DNA from 3 places in the Clostridium sp. BJN0013 genome. Region 3 is predicted to be linked to each of the others. Evidence: riboswitches for the same ligand, from Rfam matches in the RefSeq annotation. Region 3 holds a riboswitch; each other region holds the start of a gene.

Region 1 (3,286 bases), 690 kb from region 3:
GAATTATAGCAGGTAGAATTCAGTCTGGTACTTTGAAAAAAGGGGATGAAATTATAATTTATCCCTCAGGAAAAAGTACAAGAGTAAAGTCTATTGAGGCATGGCAGGAAAAAGATAAGTCAGATGTAGCAGTTGCAGGTATGTCTGTAGGTATTACTCTAGAAGATGAATTTTACAATAAAAGGGGGGAAGTTATATGTCACAAAGGTTCTCCAATTACCGTAGGAAATGTGTTCAATGCCAATGTATTCTGGCTTGGAAATAATAAATTGGTAAAGGATAAGACCTATAAACTTAAAATTGAAACTCAGGAGGTAAAATTCAATATAATATCTGTAAACAAAATAATTGATGCATCTACATTAAATAGCAGTGAAAATCTAAATTTTCTAAAGAAAAATGATGTAGCAGAAGTTACTATAAAAACGGAAGAACCTATATGTTTTGATGAATTCAGTCAGTTTCAATCTACAGGAAGATTTGTTATAGTAGATGGCTACGATATAAGCGGTGGAGGAATTATTTCAAATATAGAAGATTCGTTGAAAAGGGAAATAAAAGATGTAAAAAGTAAAAATATATCCATAAGAAAAAGACTTGTATCAAGAAAAGATAGAGAGTTGAAACTGGGCCAGAAAGGAAGAGTTATTTGGCTTACAGGGCTGCCTGGATGTGGAAAAAATGAAATAGCAGTTAAACTTGAGAAAAAACTTGTGGATTTAGGGAAAAAAGTATACTATCTTGATTCTTCCCATCTAAGGTTTGGACTCAGCTCCGATCTTACATTTAATTCAGAAGATGCCCATGAACAGACTAGAAGAATTGCAGAAGTGGCTAATTTATTTGCAGATAGCGGCACCATAACCATAGTTACATCTGTAAGCAGATTTAAAGGGGATAGAGAATATGCAAAAAATATAATTGGAGCGGAGAATTATGTAGAAATATTCATAGATGCGCCTAAAGAAGTATATAAAAAGAGAAATCCAACTGTTTTTAGTGAAGATAGTGATAATATATTTAAGTATGAAAGGGCTGATTATCCAGTTATAATGCTCTATATAGATAATCCAGAATTTAATTCGGATGTAAAAGTTAAAGATATTATAAAAACACTTGGCTATTGATAAAATATAGTATTAAAAATCAATTTTGAATCCTGTAAAGTTGTTGACAAATTATAGTCATAATGTATATAATTTATTGTAATAAAAAATGAATACATATTATATACGCTCTTATCACGAGAGGTGGAGGGACTGGCCCTATGAAACCCGGCAACAGCTAGACATTCTAGAAATGTGCTAAATCCTGAAGGAAATTTCCTTAGAGATGAGAGGATGCTATATTTTTGGCCTCTTCTTAATTATTAAGAAGAGGTTTTTGTATTTCAATTTTGTTTTTAGGAGGTTTTAAATATGAAAGGTAAAAGGATAGGCCTTATATTTGGAGTAAGTTCGGTATTTTTAACACTATTAGTTTTTATTGTTTCTAGTATTATTGGAGGAAAGGGTATTATATTAAATAATATTGTATGGGTCTTATTAATTGTAATTTTAGTTACGGCTGTTCTTATAATATTAAATTTCACTCTTAAATCCTTGGAAGATATTAGCGGGTCTATAGAAGAGATATCCCGGGGAGATTTAACAAAAAAAATAAAAATATATGATAAAAGTATTTTTAGTGATCTGTGTTCAAGTATAAATATATTGATTCTAAGTATACGGGGATTTATAAATGAAACCAATATAATGACTGATAAAGTTGTAAATTACTGCGAAGATTTAAGCTCAAATGCATTATTGGTAGAGAGATCAGGTGAAGAAACCAGTTCTGCTATAAATAATATATCCCAGGATATGATAGAACAGATGAATGATGCAATTAAAACGGAAACACTTATTAAAGAATTTGTGGAAGGACATAAATCCATATCACAAAATGGAGAATTGGTTGCAAATAATGCTCATTCTATGATGGAAGTAGTAAAACACAGTAGTGAAACTTATGAAGAATTAATTGAAAAGATGAACCAGTCTTCAGATTTAAATATAGACTTAGTATCAAAAGTAAAAAATTTATATGAAAAAGCTTTTAAAATTCAAAATATAGCAGATGCAGTAAATGATATAAGTAAAAATACTAATTTGCTTTCCTTAAATGCTTCTATAGAAGCTGCAAAGGCAAAAGAAAGTGGTTCAGGTTTTGCAGTAGTGGCAAATGAAATAAGAAAACTGGCTGCTATATCCTCCAATCAGGCCAAAGAAATTCAGTATATAATAGATGAGATTAAATCAGAAATAACGGACATATCTGCTAACATGGATAATGAAGCTAAAATATTTAGTGAAACCATAACATTTTCCAATGCTACAAAAGAAAATTTAGATAATATATATATAGAAAGTAAAAAATCTATAGATTCCATAGAAGATATAAATAAAGTTATAAATATACAAAATAAAAAAGTAATTGATACAAGAGATCTTATGAGAAAGGTATGTGAAATATCAGAAAATACTTCTGAAGCTACCCAGCAAGTAGCGTCAGCTTCCCAAGAACAGTTATCTGCTATGAAAAATGCCTTTGATTCTATATCGAATTTGTCAGATATGAATAAAAACTTAAAAGAGGGCATATCCTCTTTTGCTAAAGATTATAATGTAGATGAGGAAGTGTATAAGAATATAGAAACAGGATTAGAGGTACTTAGGCAGATAGCACAAATTGAAGGTTTAAGTACCATGGATTATAATATTTGTACTGAAATATTAACAAAAAATATAAATAAATACCCTTATTTTGAATTATTTGGATTGGTACAGAGGGATGGGCTTAGAAAAGCTATAACATTGGATTATAGTGAGGAAGAGATATATACTAGTTTTTCCCACAGACCCTATTTTAAAGAATCAATAAAAGGAAAGGAATATCAATCTGAGCCCTATATATCTGTAGATACCAATAATTATTGTATAGCTCTTTCAGTTCCAGTTAGAAATAAAGAAAGTGAAATTACAGGAGTATTAATGGGAGATTTGATATTAGGATAATCAAGTAATTCTAAGATTCAGGTGGAAAAAACTTCCCCTGAATATAGAATCACTTATTTAGGAATATAGCAAAAATTTGCAGTTAATTAAAATATTTATGGACTATTTTTTCTGCGGTACGTGTTGCCAGAGCCTGTGTTGTAAGAGTAGGATTAGCTCCTCCTAAGCTGTTATATAGTACACTGTTGTCTGCAATAAATAGTCTTTTTACCTGTTTTGCTTCGCAATTT
Region 2 (3,286 bases), 1.9 Mb from region 3:
TTAGATGAATATATACGAACTATAGAAATTATATTATGTAGTGTAAATAAGGTTGAAATACCTAAGAAGATGTTAAAATTTGATTATACGGAAATGAAATTTAAACCTAATTCTGCATTAGACATGGTTATAAATTTAAATTCGCCCTTAGAGGGATTTATGTTTCCAAGTTTTACATTTCAGTATGTAGATGTAAATAAGATAATTTATTATTCTTCAAAATCAAAGAACATAAATAATATTTTTGTAGAAGAGATATTAGAGTGTAATATTAAACCTACAGCTTTAGAAGAAAAGGAAAACTTTAATGTTATTTTAGGAACTGCATTGGGAGGAAAAATAAAACCTGACATAGTTCAGGATATATATGAAAGAATAAACGAAAAATTTGAAAGTCAGAAGGAAGAAGAACTTATTTTAGATATAAATGAAGTAACTAGAGTATTAGAGGAAAGCGGAGTGGAAAATACAGGAGTAGTTAAGAGTGCTTTTGAGGAAGTGTGTGGAGGAGATTATGAATTTAAGGTTAGAAATGTAATGCCAGATTTTAAGAGTAAATCTATAAAGATAGAAAATGAAAATACCAATATAACCATAAGTCCAAAAGATTTAAGTGCTGTAAAGCAGGTAGTTAACAAATTTGGAAAGAAGTGTTTGCTGATAGAACTTAAAGAGGATATGATTATAGATGGATTCAATTTGGAAACAGAGAAAATAGAAGAATATATTTAAAAGGGATGTATTTTGTCTTTTAGAATCATTAATACAAGCAAATAGTTGAGCAAAACCACCTAAAAATATTGCTCAGGGAATTACGAAAGAAGTGCCTTCAGTGATGCCAAGTTTCTGAGAGGAAGCTACTAAAGTTACAACAGCAAGTCCAAATAGCCCCAATGCAGATGGATTGCAGTTAGCGATTTTAATGTATTGAATTTAATTTTTTCTGCCCAAAGATAAATAAAATTATTCTATTTTCAGTAAATTAAAAGTTGTTAAATTTTATATTATAAAAATATTGACAATATACCTGAGCACTGATATACTAATTACTACAATATTAAATAATTAAATATCATAACTTATTAAGAGAGGCGGAGGGAAAGGCCCTATGAAGCCCGGCAACCAGCATTATGTAATGCATTGGTGCTAAATCCTGCAGCATTGTAGCTGAAAGATGAGGTAATCATTGAGGATGTAAACTCAGGGATTTACCCCCCTGAGTTTTTATAATTTAATCAATCTAAAAGTTGACCAGAAAAACTGGAGACTAAATCTTAACTTTATAAGTATAAGATTTAGTCTTTTTTGTTTTGATATATTTATTTAAATTAAAATAAGAAGTATATAGGTAAATGCTGGGTAAGGGGGTAAAGACCAATTATATGATAGATATAAGAAATTTAAATAAAACATTTAATACACCTAGGGGTAAAGTTGAAGTTTTGAAGGATATAAATCTTAAAGTTGAAAAAGGAGATATTTTTGGCATCATAGGATTTAGCGGAGCTGGAAAGTCTACTATGATACGATATTTGAACAGACTTGAAGAACCTACTTCTGGAAGTATATTTATTGGAAATAATGATATTACAGCTATGAATAAAGCTGAGCTTAGAGAAGCCAGAAAAAAAATTGGAATGATATTTCAAGATTTTAATTTATTTGATTCAATGAATGTATATAAAAATGTAGCTTTTCCTTTAAAAATAGCTGGTTATTCTGAAGAAAAAATAAAAAATAGAGTGTATGAAATATTGAATTTAGTGGAACTAAGTGATAAAGTGGACTTTTATCCTGCACAACTAAGTGGAGGTCAAAAGCAAAGAGTAGGTATAGCAAGGGCTCTAGCCAATGAACCAGATGTTTTGTTAAGTGATGAAGCTACTTCTGCCCTAGATCCACAAACCACTTATTCTATATTGGAACTTTTAAGAGATATAAATAAGAAACTGAATTTAACTATATTACTTATAACTCATGAATTAGATGTTATTAAATATATATGCAATAATATGGCAGTAATTGAAGATGGTAGTATCGTAGAAGCAGGAAGCACAAATTCAGTATTTTTAAATCCTAAAAGTAACACTGCAAAAAAATTTGTTAAAATAATGGCAAATCTCAGTGTGAATTCGGAATGTGTTGGAGGGGAGGTAATATGACTGATGATTTTAAAATATTTGTTCTAAAGGGATTATCAGAAACTATAGAAATGGTGATTATAGCTGGCAGTATAGCTTTACTTATAGGGATGCCACTTGGAATTATTCTTGTTGTTACTAAAAAAGGACATATTTTGGAGAATGAAAGGTTAAATAAGATATTAGCTACTATAGTAAATGCAATAAGATCTCTTCCTTCTATAATATTAATTGTAGTTTTACTGCCCTTATCTAGGTCAATTGTAGGGACTACACTTGGTATGAAGGCGGCTATTGTACCTATATCCATAGGAATATCACCTCTTTTGGCTAGAATTATTGAGACATCCATAGAACAAGTAGAATGGGGAAAAATTGAAGCAGCATTATCTATGGGAGCAAAACCATTTCAGATTATATCAAAGGTCTTAATACCGGAGGCACTTCCTTCCCTTATAAAGGGAATTACAATTTCAATTATATCTATTATTGAATTTACCACTATAGCTGGGGTCATAGGTGCAGGGGGATTAGGAAGTCTGGCAATACGTTTTGGTTATCAGAGATTTCGTGAGGATATAATGATAGCTACAGTAATATTATTAATTTTTTTAGTACAGTTTATACAGTTTTCAGGAGATCGCATTTCTAAACATGTAAATAAAAAGAGATATAAATTTGATTGATTATTTTTAAGGGGGATAAATCAATATGAAGAGAAAAAGTATAATATTTTTAGTTTTGGCGTTGGTTGTAGGATTATTTTCAGGTTGCAGCAATGGGAATGACTCAAAAAGTGCAGACAGTAAAAATGACAAGGTTGTGGTGAAAATAGGAGCAGCGGCAGTGCCACATGCAGAAATATTGAATCATATAAAACCTGCACTGGCAAAAGAGGGGATAGATTTACAAGTTATTGTTTTAGATAGCGAAGATGAGTTAAATCCAGCTTTACAGGAAAAACAAATAGATGCCAATTATTTTCAACATGTACCTTATTTAGAGTCTGTAACTAAAGAAAAAGGATATAATTTTGCAGTGGCTGGAAAAGTTCATGTGGAACCCATAGGTTTTTATTCTGATAAAATTAAATCTAAAGATGAACTTAAAGATGGCGCCAAGATTGCTATACCCAATAATCCTTC
Region 3 (3,286 bases):
AACCCGGCAAAATGATTTTCCAAAACAATTTTACTTTAGATGTACCCATAGCCCTGGCGGCTTTAATCAGAAGTGGATCGATAGTTTTTACTCCTGTTATGGTACTAAACAGTATAGGCCATATGGAAACCCAAAATATTATCGATATTTTGGCTACCTCTCCAATTCCAAAAAGTAAAATAAAAACTGGAAGTAATGAAAAAGGATTCACCTGAGCTAAAATTTGAAGTAGGGGATCTAAAAATTCCTCAACCTTTTTAAATCCTCCCCCAAGTAAGAAGCCTAATGGTAGTGCTATAACTGCTGCCAGCATGAACCCTATTATGGCTCTCATAAGACTTACTTTAACATGTACTATCATTTCATTTTTCAATATAAGATCCCAAATTGTACTAATGGTTTCTGAAAAAGTAGGTATAAATTGGTGATCAGCTATACCTACTATGGGGGCTATCTGCCAAAAAACCAGAAACAATACAATGGCTAAACTTTTTCTTAAAATTTTAATTACCAATTCATTAAAACTGCCCTTGCTATTTGAAATTTTTATATTTTTTGTCATATTTTTTATATTCATATTTACCATTCCCCTTTGTACTTGAATATTTATGAATCTTTTTCAAGTAATTCTATGGCTTTTTTTATACTCTGTTCTATACTAAAATACATTTGAAATACTTTTATTCCCTTCTCATGCAGCATGGTCAAAGGTTCAAAACCTATCCTCAATACAAGTACTGCATTGCAATCCTCTATGCTTTTTAAGATATTTGATATCTTATTATCATGGCCATCACATTCACTTATACCACTGCAGTATTTGTTTATGATCCTTTTTTCTTTAAGTTCAATTTTCCCGTTTATTACATCATATATATAGAATTGTGACACATGTCCAAAATGTGCATCTACATTTACACCGGACTTAGTTGCAACTGCAAATCTATATTTACTCTTCTTATAAATTTTTTCTTTACTGTTAAGCTTAACTATATTTTTCCCTTTAAAATCATGTTCAGTATCATTTCTAAATTCACTAGATATATCCTTGTCTAAAGTTCCTATTGCATCTGCCCTACATTGTTTGCAATGATACATCTGCTTTAAATCCAGTTCGCATTTTTTTCTCATATGGTTTAACTCCAAATCACTTACAGTAGGCATATTCTCAAATACACTACCCTTAACAGGTATAAGAGGCATAATGTTTGTCATGTATGCTCCACACTCTTTAACTTTTTTAACTACTTCTGGAATATGATTGCTATTAATTCCTTTTATCATAACAATATTTACCTTGCATATTATACCTTTTTGAGTAATATATCTAAGACCTGATAATTGATTATTTAACAATACATTCCCTGCCTCTTCTCCTTCAAGAACACTTCCTAGATAATTAACATATTTATATATTTTGCCACTTATTTTAGGATCCACTGCATTTATAGTTATAGTGACATGAGTGACCCCCAGTCTTATTATTTCATCTGCATAAAAAGGCAACATCAATCCATTGGTAGAAAGACAAAATGTAATATTTGGTGATTCCTTTTTTATTAACTCTATAGACTTTTTAGTTTCTTCAAAATTTGCCAGTGGATCTCCTGGACCTGCTATACCCACTACAGTCAAATTTTTCACTTTTTCTTTTACTATATTAAATTTATCTCTAGCTTCCTCAGGAGTTAAAACTTCACTGGTAACCCCTGGTCTAGTTTCATTCACACAATCATATTTTCTATTGCAAAAGTTACAGCTTATATTACACTTTGGTGCTACAGGGATATGCATTCTTGCATATTTATGGGCAATACAGTTGTAACAGGGATGGGTTAATGTCCTCTCTTCTATACTTCTTGCAAAATCTATGCTCATATTTTATTTATCTCCTCTCTGCATAACTTAAATATAAAAAAAGACTAAGTAAACCGAATAAAATTCAGTTTACTTAGTCTCCAGTGTGTCTGGTCAACTAAGGTATCGAAATTAATATTATACAATAAAAAACTTCTTACAGATGAAATGTAAGAAGTTTAACTCTTTCTTAATGTCTCATCTTTCAGGTTACCCCGCAGGAATTAGCACCATTGAATAAATAACATCCAGGTTGCCGGGCATCATAGGGCCAGTCCCTCCGCCTCTCTTGATAAGAAATTTTATATTAAATTTTAACTAACATAATGTGTATTTTTACTTGTTGATAGTACTATACAATTTTTTAGTTCTTTTGTCAATAGCTAATTTTTTATAATTTAAAATTTTTTTTGTAGATTTCAATCATTTATCAACCTCATATATAATTGTTTAATTTACACAAAGTTTATATGTTTTTTAAAAATTTTTCTTGCTTTTTTACACTTTATATTGATATAACTAAGTCATGAGAGATACGCCTGGAATCTCAATATTGATTTGGAGGATAATAAAATGGATAATAAATCTGTACAGGGAAAAGTTCAAACAGTATTAGGTCTAGTAGACAGCAATAAATTGGGATTTACTATTACACATGAGCATCTTTTGATGGATATGTCTATATTAGTTCCAAAGTTTGTTACTCTTCTATTCAGAAAAATAGCTAGGAATATGAAGAAAACAAATGTAGACGATGCAATCCATGAAGCCATTTTATTCAAAAAAGCTGGCGGCAATACCATTGTTGACGTGACACCTCGTCATATTCGTTTTGATACCCAGGTGTTGGTACGTATTGCTAAAGAGACAGGAATCAACATTGTTATGGGTACGGCTTATTATATTGAACCCACATTGCCAAGGGACATGAATAACAAGACTATAGAAGATATTGCCAATGAGTATATTAATGACATTACAAAGGGTTTCGATGATACTGGAATTAGGGCAGGCATCATTGGAGAAATTGGTTGTTCCTGGCCAATCACGGAAAATGAGATAAAATCTCTTAAAGCAGCAGCAATTGCTCAAAAGGAAACTGGAGTACCAATAAGTATTCATTCTGCTTTTCATCCTGATGCACCATTTGAGATTTTAATAATATTAACAGAAGCTGGTGCTGACCCAGAACGAATTATTCTAGGTCATATGGAATTTGCTTTTTCTAATGAAGCAAGATTAAAATTTGCTGATTTGGGCTGCCATATACAGTTTGATAGTTTAGGAGTTTCTGACACGGTGTTTAAAAGGTCTGGTTGTAAGATAACAACAGACGTTCAACGTGTAGACCAAATCAAGGAACTGATTGAACATGGTCATTTGGGCCAGATACTGGTTTCTCACGATTTCTGCACTAACGATTGTATGA

What was found. A riboswitch is a leader RNA that binds a small molecule or an ion and turns the genes downstream of it on or off. The one in region 3 is predicted to bind S-adenosylmethionine.
Region 1: linked by a shared signal. The riboswitch ahead of AB3K27_RS09270 (methyl-accepting chemotaxis protein) and the one ahead of nifB (nitrogenase cofactor biosynthesis protein NifB) in region 3 are both predicted to bind S-adenosylmethionine.
Region 2: linked by a shared signal. The riboswitch ahead of AB3K27_RS17155 (methionine ABC transporter ATP-binding protein) and the one ahead of nifB (nitrogenase cofactor biosynthesis protein NifB) in region 3 are both predicted to bind S-adenosylmethionine.

What each region holds. Positions count from the first base shown of each region.
Region 1 is NZ_CP162495.1:1,766,618-1,769,903, forward strand. Features, by position in the region: gene AB3K27_RS09265 (GTP-binding protein) at 1-1,127, shown strand, start outside; SAM riboswitch class I at 1,236-1,339, shown strand; gene AB3K27_RS09270 (methyl-accepting chemotaxis protein) at 1,419-3,056, shown strand; gene AB3K27_RS09275 (GMC family oxidoreductase N-terminal domain-containing protein) at 3,139-3,286, opposite strand, start outside.
Region 2 is NZ_CP162495.1:3,304,766-3,308,051, reverse strand. Features, by position in the region: gene AB3K27_RS17165 (DUF4317 domain-containing protein) at 1-732, shown strand, start outside; partial or broken gene AB3K27_RS17160 (GPR1/FUN34/YaaH family transporter) at 739-933, opposite strand; SAM riboswitch class I at 1,077-1,181, shown strand; gene AB3K27_RS17155 (methionine ABC transporter ATP-binding protein) at 1,383-2,162, shown strand; gene AB3K27_RS17150 (methionine ABC transporter permease) at 2,159-2,827, shown strand; gene AB3K27_RS17145 (MetQ/NlpA family ABC transporter substrate-binding protein) at 2,853-3,286, shown strand, end outside.
Region 3 is NZ_CP162495.1:1,079,125-1,082,410, reverse strand. Features, by position in the region: gene AB3K27_RS05745 (ABC transporter permease) at 1-577, opposite strand, end outside; gene nifB (nitrogenase cofactor biosynthesis protein NifB) at 607-1,878, opposite strand; SAM riboswitch class I at 2,053-2,156, opposite strand; gene AB3K27_RS05735 (hypothetical protein) at 2,431-3,286, shown strand, end outside.